DNA from 3 places in the Thalassotalea castellviae genome. Region 2 is predicted to be linked to each of the others. Evidence: predicted binding sites of a transcription regulator. Region 2 holds the regulator's gene; each other region holds the start of a gene.
The links. Region 2 encodes sigma-54, which starts transcription at its own class of promoters, with help from an activator protein. Its sites were predicted from a motif close to GTTGGCACGNNNNTNGNNT; they were not measured.
Positions count from the first base shown of each region.

Region 1: RM573_RS02320 (DUF2884 family protein) is a predicted target of sigma-54. The motif match lies at 1,543-1,561, and genes of this name have one in related genera.
Region 3: glnK (P-II family nitrogen regulator) is a predicted target of sigma-54. The motif match lies at 1,268-1,286, and genes of this name have one in related genera.

Region 1 is NZ_JAVRIF010000001.1:513,449-519,149, forward strand. Features, by position in the region: gene RM573_RS02315 (tRNA-uridine aminocarboxypropyltransferase) at 1-466, opposite strand, end outside; gene RM573_RS02320 (DUF2884 family protein) at 699-1,499, opposite strand; gene RM573_RS02325 (cold-shock protein) at 1,792-2,001, opposite strand; gene RM573_RS02330 (RNA methyltransferase) at 2,190-2,705, opposite strand; gene RM573_RS02335 (class I SAM-dependent methyltransferase) at 2,838-3,602, shown strand; gene lepB (signal peptidase I) at 3,809-4,459, shown strand; gene RM573_RS02345 (peptidylprolyl isomerase) at 4,635-5,378, shown strand; gene arfB (alternative ribosome rescue aminoacyl-tRNA hydrolase ArfB) at 5,473-5,701, opposite strand, start outside.
Region 2 is NZ_JAVRIF010000003.1:43,353-49,053, forward strand. Features, by position in the region: gene mgtE (magnesium transporter) at 1-454, opposite strand, end outside; gene RM573_RS06530 (HPr family phosphocarrier protein) at 647-925, opposite strand; gene rapZ (RNase adapter RapZ) at 930-1,784, opposite strand; gene ptsN (PTS IIA-like nitrogen regulatory protein PtsN) at 1,809-2,261, opposite strand; gene hpf (ribosome hibernation promoting factor) at 2,289-2,576, opposite strand; gene RM573_RS06550 (RNA polymerase factor sigma-54) at 2,600-4,108, opposite strand; gene lptB (LPS export ABC transporter ATP-binding protein) at 4,176-4,907, opposite strand; gene lptA (lipopolysaccharide transport periplasmic protein LptA) at 4,904-5,458, opposite strand; gene lptC (LPS export ABC transporter periplasmic protein LptC) at 5,424-5,701, opposite strand, start outside.
Region 3 is NZ_JAVRIF010000011.1:12,571-18,271, reverse strand. Features, by position in the region: gene RM573_RS15790 (DUF2797 domain-containing protein) at 1-97, shown strand, start outside; gene RM573_RS15785 (HDOD domain-containing protein) at 231-1,076, shown strand; gene glnK (P-II family nitrogen regulator) at 1,319-1,657, shown strand; gene RM573_RS15775 (ammonium transporter) at 1,668-2,933, shown strand; gene RM573_RS15770 (Dyp-type peroxidase) at 3,137-4,063, shown strand; gene argR (transcriptional regulator ArgR) at 4,081-4,557, opposite strand; gene mdh (malate dehydrogenase) at 4,749-5,684, shown strand.

The DNA.
Region 1 (5,701 bases), on a different contig from region 2:
CATTTAAATATGGACTTTTTCTAAATATTTTTTTAGCTTCTCGCCAGCTACCATCTAACATAATAAACAATGGTTTTTTATTGCTTTTATCATCGATCTCTTGATTGAATACTTGTTGATTTTCTTTCGCGTATTCTTCAGGAAATACAATATAGGGCTGCCAATTATCATCATGAATTAAATCGATAAGCTCTTGCTCAACGGAGGTCCGTGACCATAAAAAAGCAAAAGTTTCAGGAATTAAGTCGGCGATTAGCTTTCCTGTATTGCTTGGTTTTAAGACCTCGGTATCATACATCAGCAATAAAAAGCCAACTTTACTATTAAGCGTTACTTTTAATTGGCAAACACAGTTTTCTTTTGCTAAGTGGCATAATTCACAGCGAATTAATCGTTGCCCTCTTGATTTGTAGACAGTAGTCGAAATACTTTTACGATATTGAAATAAACGATTAACAGCGTGCATGAAGTTGTAGGAGTTAAAACTAATTTAACCATATTTTAAAAGATCCCCCTCTAAATGAACAGTAACAATGCTAATTAGGTACTTTTCATGTTTTTTCACTACAACAATAAAAGCATTAAGCTGAAACTAAAAAGCCTGAGTCCGATGCAAAATCGAATTCAGGCCATGGTTGACGTTTAGCAATGAGTCTACTTTATGAGGTCACTTCATTTAAGCGCCTTTTCAAATGAATCTATGCTTTATTTCTTTTATCTAAATCTGCATCAATCACATTAAAATCAGATAATTCATCGATACTTTGGCTTAATTGCGTTTCTATACCATCAATTTTATAAACGGTATGACATAAAGCCTCGCCTCTCTTTTCTAACTTTTCTGCACGATACTCTATATCCCTCTCAATTTGCTCGCCAAAATTTTCCATTCGAGCTTCAAAAGCTTCCATATCACCACCAGCAAATAACATCTCTTGCCCTACAGCAATCAATAAGCTTCCTAATGAATTTTGAATGGTATCTTCTACGGCCGCTTCAATACGTTGTTCCAACTCTTCATTAAAAAAGTCGTCAGCAAAATCACCATGTTCATCGATATAAAACTCATTTTCACTAGCAAAGCGTCGATCTACTTCATCTCGGATCCCATATAAATGCTCGGTAAGATCTTCACCAACGTCATTATTTTCTCCTAATAACTCGTTAAAGGCTAAATTTACCCCTTCTACAGCTATTTCAATGGCATCAAAAGCAAGTTCTTTCGCTTCTGGCAATACAGAGCGAATACTCGTTGAGTATTCTAAAACTAACGATTGCTGATAATCATTCAATTCAACTTCTTTGCCATTTACAATTAAAATTTCATTATTAATGATTTTATAGAGCGCTTGATCATTTTTAGTAAACTCAATAAAGTTTTTATTAATTTTTACCCCTGCATTCAATTCAATATTACATGAGTCTGAAGAGAAACTCGTATCATGAGCAAACGCGGTAGTAGTTGATAATAAAACGGCTGTAGCAAGTAAAGATTTCATTGGAATACCCTTTATGTGATAACACTTTATGCTGTTTGTTTATATTCAAAACTAGTGCCAAAAGGTAACCCATTGATTTATTTGAAATATTAAAATATTTCTATTTGTTAATTGTGATAAGAAATAAAGAAGTGATGATAAAAACTAAAAAGTAGTGAATTAAACCATTCAATAAATGAAGTGGGCTTTCCTTAATTCAACAATATATATACTAAAATTGAGGCATTAAAAAAGGATAAGATTAAAATCTTATCCTTTCATTAATTTATATTTTCTTTAAAGAAAACTTAAATTATAAAGCTACGATGTTTTCAGCTTGAGGACCTTTTTGGCCTTGAGTAACAGTAAACTGAACTTTTTGACCTTCTGCTAAAGTTTTGAAACCGTCGCCAGAGATAGCGCTGAAGTGTGCAAACACGTCAGGACCAGATTCTTGCTCGATAAAACCAAAACCTTTAGATTCGTTGAACCATTTAACTGTACCAGTAGTTGTCTCAGACATAATACTTTCCTATTTAATTGAGTAATGTTTTGCCCTAAGGCGGTGTTGCAGGAAGTGTAACTATTACTTATCAAACGGGACGAGCTACTAATAACGCGATACGATGTATATAAAAATAGGTCTTACTTTCTAGCTGATTTGAATTCTAATGATTTACAGCTAAGAGTCAAGCTATTTCGTTTTTATCGTCAATTGTTATTTTTAACTTTGATTTTATTATTCGTATCTCTACTTTGTTTAATTAGCTCATTGCTGATATCTAAATGTTCAGATTTCGCAAGACGATCATATAAAACCACATTGACAGTAGCAGCTAAATTCATACAACCTTTGGTTGGTATATAGACAACATGATCAGCTTCATCAACAAGCTTTTGGCTGATACTGCCATCTTCCGGACCTAAGATATAAAGGGCATTTCTCGGGTGTTCAAACAAAGGTAAAGGTGTTGCTCCTTCAACCAGTTCAACACAAACCACCTCAACATTTTCATCTTTATTCGATATGAGCGACTCTACTGGTGTTAACGGGATTTGTTGTGAAATATTTTTGGTATCGGTAGAAAATTTCGCCGCTTGTTGATATCGCTGGCCAGTATATATCACCTCATTAACCCCATAGCAACCAGCTGCTCTCATTACAGCACCTACATTACTCGGACTTTTGGGGTTTGTTAAACCGACCATTACTGTAGAATTTTGCACGTCATTTTTCATCATTATTCATCGGTAGTAGTAATCATTTAGCTTAAAAGAAATGATTTTATTGCTTTTAAAGATAAGTGCCAAGTGATAGATCTAGATATTAAAAATAACATCACTATAAAAAGGACTATTATGAAAACTAGGCTGATCCCGCTACTCACTATAACGATATTGTTTGGAGCAAATGCTTCTGCAAAGGTGACCTCTCTGCAACAAAACATCACTGACGTCATAAAAATGTCTCATAGAACCGACGCTGATAAGCTAAGAGATAATAATCGTTCACCCGTTCAAGCATTATCATTTTTTGGTTTTAAACAGAATATGAAAGTGATTGAATTTGCACCTGGTAATGGCTGGTATACCAAAATATTAGCCCCTTTATTGGCTGAAAAAGGAGAACTTCATCTTGCATATAATACACAATGGTTGACTGACTTAGACCCGATACTCTCTCAGAAGGGCTTTGAATCTACGATAAAATTACCTATAGAACTTTCTTGGAACAACCAAGAATTTAGATATGATTTAGGCAAATTATCATTTGGCATGAATGACGCAGACATGATTTTAAACATTCGTGAATATCATAACTTTAATTTAGCTGATAAAACTAAATTAAATAATGAAGCGTTCAATGCGTTAAAACCAGGCGGACTATATGTCATTGTTGATCATACCCGACGTCACATGGCAGTTGAAACCAGAGAGCTTGCTAGAAGAGAAGATCCTGTAAAAGTGATTTTAGAAGTGCAATCTGCTGGCTTTATTTTAGAGAAGTCTTCAGACATGTTTTATCGACCTGACGATGAACTACGTTATGAAGTAGGTAGAAAAACAGTAACAGGTAATACGGATCGATTTACTTTAGTGTTTCGAAAACCAGTCGCTAAATAATGACCTTAACTTAAGTTTCCTTGACGTTGTAACTTATGATTTCTGGGAAACTTGGTTGATGACCTAAACGCTTTTACTTCTTCAGCATCTAATAGGTAGTCATAATTTGTTACATAAACCCTGAAGTATAATAAAAATGCGTAGGAACTAAACCTAAGCTGAATCATCCTATTTTAAAACGTTTCTAATAGAGTTGAGCAAAATTTATGAAAAATATGGTTAGTAAAATATGGATTGAAAACAAATCGTTAATCGTTTTTATTACTTTAATGTTAATTTTTAGAAGTGCCGTAGCCGATTGGAATGATGTACCTACTGGCTCAATGAAACCAACAATTGTTGAAGGTGACAGGATTCTAATTAATAAACTTGCTTATGATATTAATATACCTTTTACCCAACAATCATTAATAAAATTAGCTGATCCACAAGTAAATGACATTATTATCTTTGAGTCTAAAGCAGCAAATAAACGATTGGTTAAAAGAGTTATTGGTGTTCCTGGCGACATTGTTGCCATGTCAAACAATAAACTAACCATTAATCATCAAAAAATCGCCTATACAGGCAAGCAAATCAATAGCGATAAAGTCATTCTTGATGAAGAGATCAACCAAAACCCTCACCGCATTCAAATTACCAACAATCCTTCGCCTTTAAGAAGTTTTAACTCTGTAAAAGTACCAAAAGACCACTATTTAGTATTAGGTGACAACCGAAATAACAGTGCTGACTCACGAGTGATTGGTTTTGTTCCACGTAGTGAAATCATCGGCCGTTCATCAAAAGTTGTGTTATCGCTAGATTACAACAATTATTTCCTACCAAGAAAAGCAAGGTTCTTGCTTGATATATAAAAAAGGTCACTAGCGTTTAATGAATAAGTCTTCGACAAGTAGCAAACAAAAATTACTTGTCGTTTAGCTCCTAACTTACTATTATCTTCGCCTCGATTTTATACAAACATCCAATTTTATGATTAACAACATTTTTAAAAAATTACTTATTCCAGTGTTATCTACACTAGGATTTTTGAGCGTTTCTGCTCATGCAACTATCGTAGAATTTCAAACTTCACACGGTAATTTTAAAGTGAATCTACATGATGAAACGACACCAAAAACTGTCGAAAACTTTCTAAACTATGTCAATGATGGTAGTTATAACGACACTATCATTCATAGAACGGTTGATGATTTTATAATTCAAGGTGGTGGGGCAAAATTTGAAGGAACATTACCTCCTGTTTGGATTGACGTTGAAGACGCGATTATTAATGAGCCGATTTATTCAAATGTCAAAGCCACCATTGCGATGGCGAAACAAGGTGGCGTTGTTAATAGTGCAACGAGTCAATGGTTTATCAACTTAGAAAATAATAGTACATCTGGCGCACAATTAGATACTCAAAATGGTGGTTTCAGTGTTTTTGGTGAAGTGATTGAAGACGGTATGGATGTGGTTAATTTAATTGCAGCTGTTGAAAGATGTAATACCGGTTATTCTGGTTTTCAGGAATTACCTATGCCTGATTATGCTGAGCAATGTTCAGACACAAGTGCAGTACCGAGTACAGAGAACTTTGTGACAATTTATCAAGTCGTAATTTTTGATGCTACGGTAAGTACCGATAGCGGATTAAGCTCGATTAAGAATACAAGTATTGATAGTGATACAGACTCGCCTAATGAAAATACCAGTAGTGGCGGCGGCTCATTGATATGGTACGCCATCGTGTTTCTTGGCTTAATAACTAGTTTTCGCTTGAAAAAATAATCATTAAATGAGTCAGTGCTTTACGAGTGCTTACTCACCTCTTCCCTAAAAGCCTTTATCATCTACCCGAACGATATAATGTAGAAAGGTTAAATCAAAAATTAACCTTAGTACGAAGCGACTTCGTTTGACTTCGTCTCGTTTTATTATCAAGCCGCTTTCGTGTAGAAGACTTCGTTGGCTTAGTCGCTTTTCTCGTTTTTTGTACAACCGCGACGCTTTTAATTAACAAAACTAAACGTGCAATTGCATCTGCTTTATTTTTTTCTTGAGTACGAAATTGCTGTGCTTTAAGAACAATTTCTCCTTGATTATTTATACGT
Region 2 (5,701 bases):
GGCGTATAGTGATAGTATCGGTATTCATGATACCGCCAGCGGTATCTTCATCAAAAGAAAGCGCCGCTTCAACACGACTTCTGTCTTGTGAATCCATTGAACTTAATACTTCACGGTAAACACTATCTGGCAGTGTTCGTAATACCTCAGCAAGATCATCAACGTCCATACCCTCAGCAACTTCTGCGAGTTTTTCTGGACGCATTTTTTTCAAGATGCCTTTTCGAACTTCTTCGTTTAATTCTTCGAGCACTTCACCGTGATGGTCGTGATCGATAAGTTGCCATAACACGGTACGGCTTTTACTGGGAGAGGATTGTAAAATCAAAGCAAGATCGTAGGCAGGCATATTTTGTAATAGCTTGCGGACATAGACAAACATACCACTACCAAGTGCTTTGTTCACTTGCAGTAATCTTTGTTGGTTGTCTTCTTGTTCTGAAGTTTCCGGCATAAAGTTTTCCTGTGCCGTTAAAAAACGAAAATGGTAATTAATTACGAGTTATAGCGGGCAGAATTTGTTATACATAACATAATTATTGGTTGCCCAGTTGCTATAAGTTTATCTCAACTGACTGGTTTTAGCAGCTTTTTTCTTATTATATCCACGAAATTTTACAGCTTTGTGAAAGGGATCTTGAGGTTATTATTCGTCTTCATCGAATTTATCGGAAAAAAGCTGGCAGACATTATCAAGGGCATCTTGTGCTTCTAGCCCTTCAGTATGAATCGTCACTTCTTTCCCTTGGCCGCCGGCTAATAACATAAGCCCCATAATACTGCTGGCATCGGCTTGTTTGCTTTCAAGTTCAATTGTAACTTTGGCATTGAACTTTTGACTTAACTGCGCCAATTTAGTTGCGGCTCTTGCATGCAGCCCTAATTTATTAGTAATTAATAAGGTTTTATTTAGTTTAATAGTCATAAGGTTAAGTACTGGCTACGTCAAGATCTCGATGGCGCGCTTGCACATCTTTACGCTCTTTTCTTAAATTATTTGCGAGTAATTCCGCAATATAAACGGAACGATGTTTACCGCCGGTACAACCAATGGCTATGGTTATATAACTTCTATTATTACGTTCTAAATGTGGTAGCCAAGTCATCATAAAACTATTAATTTGCCAGATAAATTTAGTGACAATAGGTTGGCTAGCGAGAAAATCTTGTACGGGTTGATCTAGTCCCGTATATGGTTTGAGATCTTTTTCCCAAAATGGATTTGGTAAAAATCGAGCATCAAAAACATAATCAGCATCTTGAGGGACGCCATGTTTAAAGCCAAAAGATTCAAAGACCACAACCATAGTGCCAGTTGTTTTACCGAGAATTCGCTCTCTGATCAAATCCGCTAATTGATGAGGGGTAAGTTGACTGGTGTTGATGTATAAATTTGCACGGCTTGAAATAGGCTCTAACAGTTTTTTCTCAAGTGATATCGCTTGATCAAGCGCAATATTCTGTTTGATCAATGGATGCAAGCGGCGTGTTTCGCTAAAACGTTTAATTAAGTCGTTATCATCCGCATCTAAATAAACAATATTTAGATCTACCGCACTGGGTAAGTAATTGATAATTTCAGAAATATCATTAGGATCTGCCGGTAAATTACGAACATCTAAGCTAACCGCTACGGTTTCATAATCATTAATCACCGTATGTGTTAAAGCTGGTAAAAGATTGACAGGGATATTATCAACACAATAATAACCTAAATCTTCCAGCACTCTTAATGCGACACTTTTTCCTGATCCTGAACGGCCACTAACGATGATGAGTTTCATTGTCGAAATCCTTGGTACTAAGGTTTAGTTATTATTTTTCAATAAATTGAAAAGCTCTGAACTCGAGTGACATTTTCGGACCAGTTTGCAAGTTTGTTTATCACTAAAAATTTGTGCAATGCTTTGTAGCGTGGATAAATGTTGTTGACAATTTTCTTCGGGTACGAATAAAGCAATAAAAATATCGACGGGTCTATTATCTATCGCATCAAAATCAATTGGAGACTCTGTTGTGGCAATCACGACAACGACTTTACCCCCATCAGTTAATCTACCGTGTGGGATCGCGATACCATTACCTATCCCAGTTGAACCCATTTTTTCACGTGCCATTAGACTTTCAAGCAGTGAATAAGTGTTAAAATCAGTATAAGACTCGGCAGCTTTTTCACATAATAATTCTAAAATACGCTTTTTGCTAGTAGCATGAACTGCACACAAGGTGCAGTTCTCGTTAATAAGTTCAGTTAATTTCATAATGCTCGTGTTGAAATAGACGATGGATTAATGTTGGTTGATTTTGCCTTTGTACTTTAAAACTTGTTTATCGAGTTTATTAACTAAAGCATCGATTGAAGCATACATATCGGCATTTTCGGCTTTTGCGTGTATTTCTGTTCCGTTAAGGTGGGCTGTTGCTTCCGCAATTTGATTCAGCTTTTCTACCGTCAATACCACATGAACATTATTTATATGATCAAAATGTCGTTCTAACTTGGCAAATTTTGTATTGACACTTTCACGTAAAGCTTCAGTAATTTCAACATGATGACCAGCAAGATTAATTTGCATAAGCTTAGATCCTTATTTAGTTGTTAAAGTAGACTTTTTCGTTGGTTAGAAGGAGGAATTGACAATGATTCTCGATACTTGGCAATGGTTCTTCTGGCGACATTAATGCCTTGTTCTGCAAGTAATTCCGCCATTTTACTATCACTTAATGGTTTGGCTGGAATTTCTGCAGCGACCAACTTTTTAATTAAAGCTCGAATTGCGGTGGATGAACATTCTCCACCATTTTCTGTGCTTACGTGGCTAGAGAAGAAATATTTTAATTCAAAGATTCCTCTAGGTGTATGCATATATTTTTGGGTCGTAACACGGGAAATAGTGGACTCATGCATATCTACCGCTTCTGCAATATCATTGAGTACCATAGGTCGCATTGCTTCTGGCCCGTGTTCAAAGAAGCCTTGTTGGCGTTGTACAATGCAGTTAGAGACTTTTAACAATGTATCATTTCGGCTTTCTAAGCTTTTAATAAACCATTTAGCTTCTTGTAGGTTTGAACGTATAAACTGACTGTCTGTCGATGATTTCATATTTCGTGCCATGGAGGCATATTGCTGATTAACCGATAGTCGTGGTGCTGTATCTGGGTTTAATTCAACCATCCAACGACCATTTTTCTTTTCGACCGAAACATCAGGGATGACATATTGATCATCACCTTTAATGACACTATCACCTGGTCTTGGATCCAGCGATTGAATTAGCTTGATCACTTCGCGTAGTTGATCTTCTTTTAAACGCGTTTTCCGCATGATTTGGCGATAATCTCGGTTACCTAATAAGTCGATATATTCATTAATGATCAGCTTACTTTCTTTTAACCAAGGCGTTTCTTTATCAAATTGATTTAATTGAATGGTTAAACATTCTGAGATAGAGCGAGCCCCAACGCCAACAGGATCAAACATATTAATACGTTTAAGTACGGCTTCAACTTCATCAAGTTCAACTTCTTCATTGCCCATCGCTTCAAGAATTTCTTCAACACTGACTCTTAAATAGCCAGCATCATCGATGGCATCAATAATAGCCGTCGCGATGGCAAGGTCCGTTTCTGAAAATGGCGTTAACTCCATTTGCCAGCGTAAATGGTCTTGAATGGAGTCCGTTGTTTCGCCCTGATAAGTATAATCTTCTGAAGCAGGTGCACTGGCACCGGTATTTGAAACGCCAGCACTGTAGCTTTCTTCCCAGGTAGTGTCTATGTTGAGCTCTTCAGGGATCTCAGATTTATCCATAGCTTCCGTTGTACTAATTTCATCGATAGTAGGAGCTGAATCTTCACTGCCGTCGGATGTTTTAGTGTTTTGTTCTGTTACACCAGCAGAAAATGCTTCTTCTAAGTTATCCGATTGCGCATCATTGTCACTTGGGGTTGATTCATCTACTTCTAATAATGGATTACTTTCAAGAGCTTCTTGGATTTCTTGCTGAAGATCCAACGTCGACAATTGCAAAAGCTTAATCGCTTGTTGCAATTGTGGAGTCATGGTGAGTTGTTGTCCTATTCGGAGCTGCAGACTAGGGCGCATTTATCGTATTATTTTCCTATTTTCTAGCTTCATATTGATTTTTACTTTTTATCAAAGCTTTGTGTAACTATAGCGTGAATTGCTCACCAAGGTATACATCTCTTACTTGTTGATTCGCAAGAATTTGATCTGCATTGCCTTCCGCGATTAATTCACCGTGACTAACAATATATGCATGCTCACAAACGTCTAATGTTTCACGAACATTGTGATCTGTGATTAAAATTCCAATGCCACGTTGTTTTAAGTGTAGGATAATTTTTTTTATATCACCTACTGAAATTGGATCAACGCCAGCAAAAGGCTCATCAAGTAAGATAAATTTGGGCTCTGCCGCTAGTGCTCTCGCAATTTCAACTCGGCGTCGTTCGCCACCGGATAAGCTCATGCCTAAATTATCTTTGATATGACCTATATTAAATTCTTCAACGAGATGCTCAAGCTTTTCTTCTCTACTGATATCATCTAAATCTTTACGGGTTTGCAAAATCGCCATAATATTTTCATAAACCGTTAGCTTACGGAAAATGGAAGCTTCCTGTGGAAGGTATCCGATACCTTTTCGGGCTCTTTCATGCATAGGGAGTAAAGTAATATCTTCATCATTTAAGATGATTGAACCGCTATCACTATTGACTAAACCAACTATCATATAAAACGAAGTTGTTTTACCGGCACCATTTGGACCGAGCAATCCGACAACTTGGCCTTCTTGCACTTTCATACCAACGTTCTTTACGACTTTTCGGCCTTTGTAGGCTTTTGCCAAATTATTGGCAATTAAGGTGGCAGTGGTCATTTATTTTTATTATCCAACGATTTTTTATCTAACTTTTTTTTCTCAAGGTTTTTCGGTTGTAATACCGTTTGTACTCTAGCATTGTCGTCACTGCTTGCCTGTACTTGTTCGGTCAAAAAATTATAACTGATAGTGGTGCCACTGACTTTGCTGCCTTCTTGACGAAGTTCAGCATTTCCTGAAATCATCACCGTATTTTTTTCAGGTTGATATTTAATTTCATTTGCTTGCAGATAAATAGGCGTTCCGTCTTCCAATATTTGTTCGAACGTTGCTGGTTGCCCTTTGGCAATATATGTTTTTTCGTTACTCGTGGCTTCTGTCACAACTTGCACTAGGTCTGCTTTTATTGTTAAAGAGCCTTGGGTAATAATGACATTATCAATGTAACTAAATATTTTATTTTTGAGATCAGCTGCTTGTCTAGAAGCATCAATTTTGATTTCTTCATTCAAATCAACTTTTGCTGCTATAACACTATATGAAAGACTTAAGGTTACCCCTAAAGCCAAACAACTAGTTTTTAATAGGTTGAAATATGGTTTTTTCATGTTTTGTCAGCGTTACTTGTTTAGTGTTTAAGTCTACAATCAGTCCTGTACCGTACATGGTAAAATCAATTCCTTTTATTTCTATCTTTTTTTCTGAACTAATAATATTAGTGTTTAAATCTAATTCTAAATACTTTCCATGGATCTCTTGAATTAAACTTTTACTGTCGGTTGCAATTAACGCCACTTTACTTTCAAGTTTTACTCTATTGCTATTATAGAGTGTGCCTTCATTTGCACTAA
Region 3 (5,701 bases), on a different contig from region 2:
TTTACAAGGTATTAAAGGGCAATATTTATTCTTTGATACAGGGGTTATCAATATTAGAAAGTTTTCTTCGTATCATATTCATGCGTTGGTCAATTAATTAAAATAACTGGTAAATTGTGTCTATAATAAAAAATATCATGCTAGTGTCGTTGAAAGGAATTAAAAGTGAGTTTTTATATATCACGTGTTAACCGTAACTTTTCAATGATTTTGTTAATAAGGTAAAGCAGATGGATGCTATGGATTATGCCGAAAAGGCGAATGAAATTTTTGTTTTATCAGACTCTTTTATCCGTATTAAAGAACTTATTGATGATGAAGCATCGACCATCGATGATATTTCTGATGTCATTTTAATTGACCCGGCTTTAGCGGCAACCATATTAAAATTGGCGAACAGCTCGTTTTTTAATTATCCCGGTAAGATAGACACCATTTCAAAAGCGGTTTTAGTGCTTGGTATCACAGAAGTTTATAATTTGGTGATAGCTTATTTTACCACTAAAGCTTTCAAGTCTATTTCGGCTTCTGCTGAATTCTTAGAATCTTTTTGGGAGCAAAGTGTCGATTGCGCACTGATGATTAAGTATTTAGGTTTTAAATTAGGAGTACCTAAGGCTGAACGTTTATTTATATTGGGTTTACTGCATAATTTAGGTGAGCTGGTTATGCAGCAATTTCAAGCCGAACAAGTGGAAATGGCCAATCAAATAGGTAGCAAAGAATTACCATGGAACAAACAACAAGAAGTGTTTGGTTTTACCTATGCCGATTGCACCGCAGAGTTATTGAAACTTTGGCAATTACCCTATAATTTAATTGAGCCTATTCGTTTTCAAAATGAAGAAGATTTCCAATACAGCACCATGGAAACGAAATTGTTATATACGGCTAAGCGAATGATGCAACTAAACCGCCAATGTAAATCACATGCGCAAGAAGACGTGTTAACGCGTGAAAAACTAACTGTCTTATCGCTTCAACAAGATGCTATATCAGAAGCAAATGATTATTGCGATATGGAGCGTTTAGGTATTTTAGCGGTATTAAACCCAAGTGCTGCAATGATTTATTAATAACCTATTAACAATTTATTCTACTTATATAAACGGCGATTATTGCTAATAATCGCCGTTTTTTCTTACTTACCGTAAACATGCACCAACTATCAACACTATTTTTAACTCCATGCACCAAAGTGGTGCTTAAGTAAGCATTCAAATCAATATTTTATTTGTAACCTCTTGTTTAGTAATGCTTTATTTCTATTGGTATAACAATTGAATATTCATTGTCAAACTATAAAAAGGGGTAATAAATGAAACTTATTAGCGCAATTATCAAACCGTTTAAATTAGATGATGTTCGAGAGGCCATCTCTGAAATCGGTGTTGAAGGGTTAACAGTAAGTGAAGTAAAAGGGTTCGGTCGACAAAAAGGTCATACCGAACTATATCGTGGTGCCGAATATCAAGTTGACTTTTTACCTAAGGTAAAACTTGAAATTGCCGTAAATGATGATGTTGTTGAACGTTTAGTTGAAACCATCACTAAATCTGCCTACACCGGAAAAATCGGTGACGGAAAGATTTTTGTTTACAACCTTGAGCAAGCCGTACGTATTCGTACTGGTGAAAATGACGTAGAAGCACTTTAAGGGGAATATCATGGAACAAAATATCTTTCATCTTCAATATGCCATGGACACGTTTTACTTTTTAGTGTGTGGCGCATTAGTCATGTGGATGGCTGCTGGCTTCTCAATGCTAGAAGCAGGTTTAGTTAGAGCTAAAAATACCACAGAAATATTAACGAAAAACGTCGCGCTTTATGCGATTTCTTGCATGATGTACTTAGCATGCGGTTATGAAATTATGTATGGCGGCGGTTTCTTTTTGTCGGGCATAGAAACAGTTGACGCAGACGCAGTATTGAAATCTTTCGCTGAACGTGAAGACGGCTTTACTGGCGGAGCAATTTATTCGGCGGCTTCTGACTTTTTCTTCCAAGTAGTCTTTGTTGCTACAGCAATGTCGATTGTTTCAGGTGCGGTTGCCGAGCGTATGAAATTATGGGCTTTCTTAGCCTTTACTGTCGTTTTAACCGCGGTTATTTATCCAATGGAAGGTAGCTGGACATGGGGTGGTAATGCCGTATTTGGTTTATACACACTCGGTGATTTAGGATTTTCTGACTTTGCCGGTTCTGGTATTGTTCATATGGCAGGTGCTTCAGCGGCATTAGCGGGTGTATTATTGTTAGGTGCTCGTAAAGGGAAATACACAGCTGACGGTCGTGTCAATGCAATCCCAGGTTCTAACTTACCATTAGCTACGTTAGGTACATTCATTTTATGGATGGGTTGGTTTGGTTTCAACGGTGGCTCAGTATTAAAGTTAGGTGATATTGGTAATTCACATTCAGTTGCTATGGTCTTTTTAAATACTAACGCAGCGGCGGCTGGTGGTGCGGTTGCAGCATTAATCTTAGCTAAAATTTTATTTAAGAAAGCTGATTTAACGATGGCATTAAACGGTGCCTTAGCGGGTCTAGTTGCTATTACTGCAGAACCTTCTACGCCAACAGCATTGCAAGCGACATTATTTGGTGCCATTGGTGGTATTATTGTTGTCCTTTCAATTGTTAGCTTAGATAAATTAAAGATTGATGATCCAGTGGGTGCTATCTCTGTTCACGGTGTCGTTGGTTTGTTTGGTTTATTATTAGTGCCAGTAACAAATGACGGTGCATCATTTAGTGGTCAGTTAATTGGTGCTGCTACTATCTTTGCATGGGTATTTGTAACAAGCTTTGTGGTTTGGTATGTACTTAAAATAACTATGGGTATTCGTGTTACTGAAGAAGAAGAATATGAAGGTGTTGATAAAGCTGATTGTGGTATGGAAGCCTATCCAGAATTCACAAACGGTTAATTAACAACGAAAGTATTGAAAAGCAGCTTAATCGCTGCTTTTTTTGTGTGTTAAATTTGAGCCGTTATAACAGTCAGTGGTGATGACGGGATTTACCTTGTCATGAATAACGATGTTTTCTTTTCTTTATTAAAGGTTTATTATCTCTACCAAGTTTTGTGAGCAAGTTAAGCATCACAAAAATCTTATTTATTGAGGGCAGTATGGCAAGAGAACAATTTGGTATTTGCGCAGAGCCGAGCTTACATGGCTATTATTTAATGTTTAATGTATTAGATGATAAAAATGCGCATATTCGCCAAGCATTATCACGTTTACCTGCTTTATTTGATAAATATGCGGATCGCTTTTCTGAGAGTAATTTAACGGGCGTTGTTGCAATTGGTGCAACCTATTGGGATGAACTCCACCCAGAATCTCGCCCTAAATTTTTGAAGTCGTTTACTGAAATTAAGTGTGATGATCGTATTGCTCCTGCGGTAAATTATGATTTATACATTGAGGTCAGAAGCGATCGCGCTGATGTAAATCATATTGTCGCAGGTAAAGTATGTGCCTTGTTGGCTGACAGTGTTGAATTGATTGAGCAAGTGCGAGGTTTTCGCTTCCTTGATGGCCGTGATTTAACCGGTTTTGTTGATGGCACCGAAAACCCTCAAGGTAGACATCGCCGCCAGGTAGCCTTAGTAAATGACGAACAAGACGCAGACTTTGCCAGTGGTAGCTATTTACACATTCAACGCTATCGTCATAACCTAAATTTATGGAATAGAATGAAAGTGAAAGAGCAAGAAGATGTATTTGCTCGCACGAAAATTGATAACGAAGAATATACCAGTGAAAACAAGCCTGAAACGTCCCACATCAAACGTACTAGCATTAAAGATGATGAAGGAAATACGATAGAAATATTACGTCAAAGTATGCCGTACGGTGATATGAAACTCCAAGGACTGTTTTTTGTTTCTTATTGTAGTGCGCCGCAGCCATTTGAAATGATGTTAAAAAGTATGATTGAAGGGGACGAGCATGGCCATTTTGATCACATGCTCAAATATACTCAAGCTGAAACAGGTGCCGCATTTTTTGCGCCTAGTTTAAATTTTTTGAGTCAACTAGGGCAAAGCTAACGCAAGCGACAACGTCATTAGGTTAAGTTTTTAGAAAATAATAATTCTAATTTTTCAATGGTTTGTTTTATTTCACTGACGTTAGTTGGGGCAATAAAAATGGTGTCATCGCCCGCGATGGTGCCAAGTACACCATCACTTTTACTTAAACTATCTAATAAGCGTGCGATTAATTGTGCCGCGCCAGGGCTGGTACGAATGATAATCATCATTTCGTTATGTTCGATATCTAATACTAATTGTTTTAACGGGCTTTTTGCCGTTGGTACACCTAATTCAGCCGGTAAACAATACACCATATCTTGACGGGCATTTCGAGTTCTTACCGCGCCAAATTTACTGAGCATGCGAGATATTTTCGATTGGCTGATATTATCGAACCCTTGCAATTTTAACGCGTCAACGATTTCACCTTGAGAGCCAAATTGTTCTTGTTTTAATAAATCTTTGAACGCCTGAACGAGTGCTTCTTGTTTTTGTTGTAGTGTTGCCATAGTAATAGTTACGTTTCTTATGAATAAAAGCCTAAATATCGAATCGAGTAATACCTAAGTATTATTTCGTTGTCTGAATTATACGCTATCCTTATATGTCATTACACGATTAAACATTGTTTTTTGCCGGATAATACTATATCTTTTGCCGGCAAATATTTACGTAATTACTCAAATTTCGGAGACACCCAATGAAAGTAGCAGTATTAGGCGCAGCTGGCGGTATCGGTCAAGCGTTATCTTTATTATTAAAAACTCAGTTACCTGCAGGTTCAGATTTAGCTTTATACGATGTTGCGCCAGTAGTTCCTGGTGTTGCAGTAGATTTAAGCCACATCCCTACAGCGGTAAATGTTGAAGGATTCGGTGCTGACGACTTAGCTTCTGCGTTAAGTGGTGCTGATATTGTTATCATTCCAGCCGGTATGCCACGTAAGCCAGGTATGGACCGTGCAGATTTATTCGCGGTAAATGCTGGTATTATCAAAACATTAGCAGAAGGCATTGTAGCTAACTGTCCTAAGGCTTTAGTGGGTGTTATTACTAACCCAGTTAACGGTACTGTACCAATTGTTGCCGAAGTGTTTAAAAAAGCGGGAACTTACGACAAAAACCGTGTTTTCGGTGTAACAACTTTAGATGTTATTCGTAGTGAAGCTTTTGTTGCTGAACTTAAAGGCTTAAACGTTGCTGAAGTTAAAGTTCCAGTCATTGGTGGTCACTCAGGTACAACTATTTTACCTCTTCTTTCTCAAGTTGAAGGTGTTACTTTCTCAGATGAAGAAGTCGCTGCATTAACGCCACGTATCCAAAACGCGGGTACTGAAGTGGTAAATGCTAAAGCGGGTGGCGGTTCTGCTACCTTATCTATGGGCGCTGCTGCTGCTCGATTTTGTTTATCTTTAGTGAAAGGTCTACAAGGTGAAGATGTTGTAGATTACGCTTACGTAGACGTTGCAGATGGTGATGCTGCATACTTTGCTCATCCGGTACGTTTAGGTGTAAACGGTGTTGCTGAAATCTTACCATACGGTGAGTTATCTGCTTTTGAAGAAAAAGCGAAAAACGATATGTTAGCAACATTAAACAAAGATATTCAAGAAGGTGTTGATTTTATCAACGGTTAATTTTTTATCTTTTGATA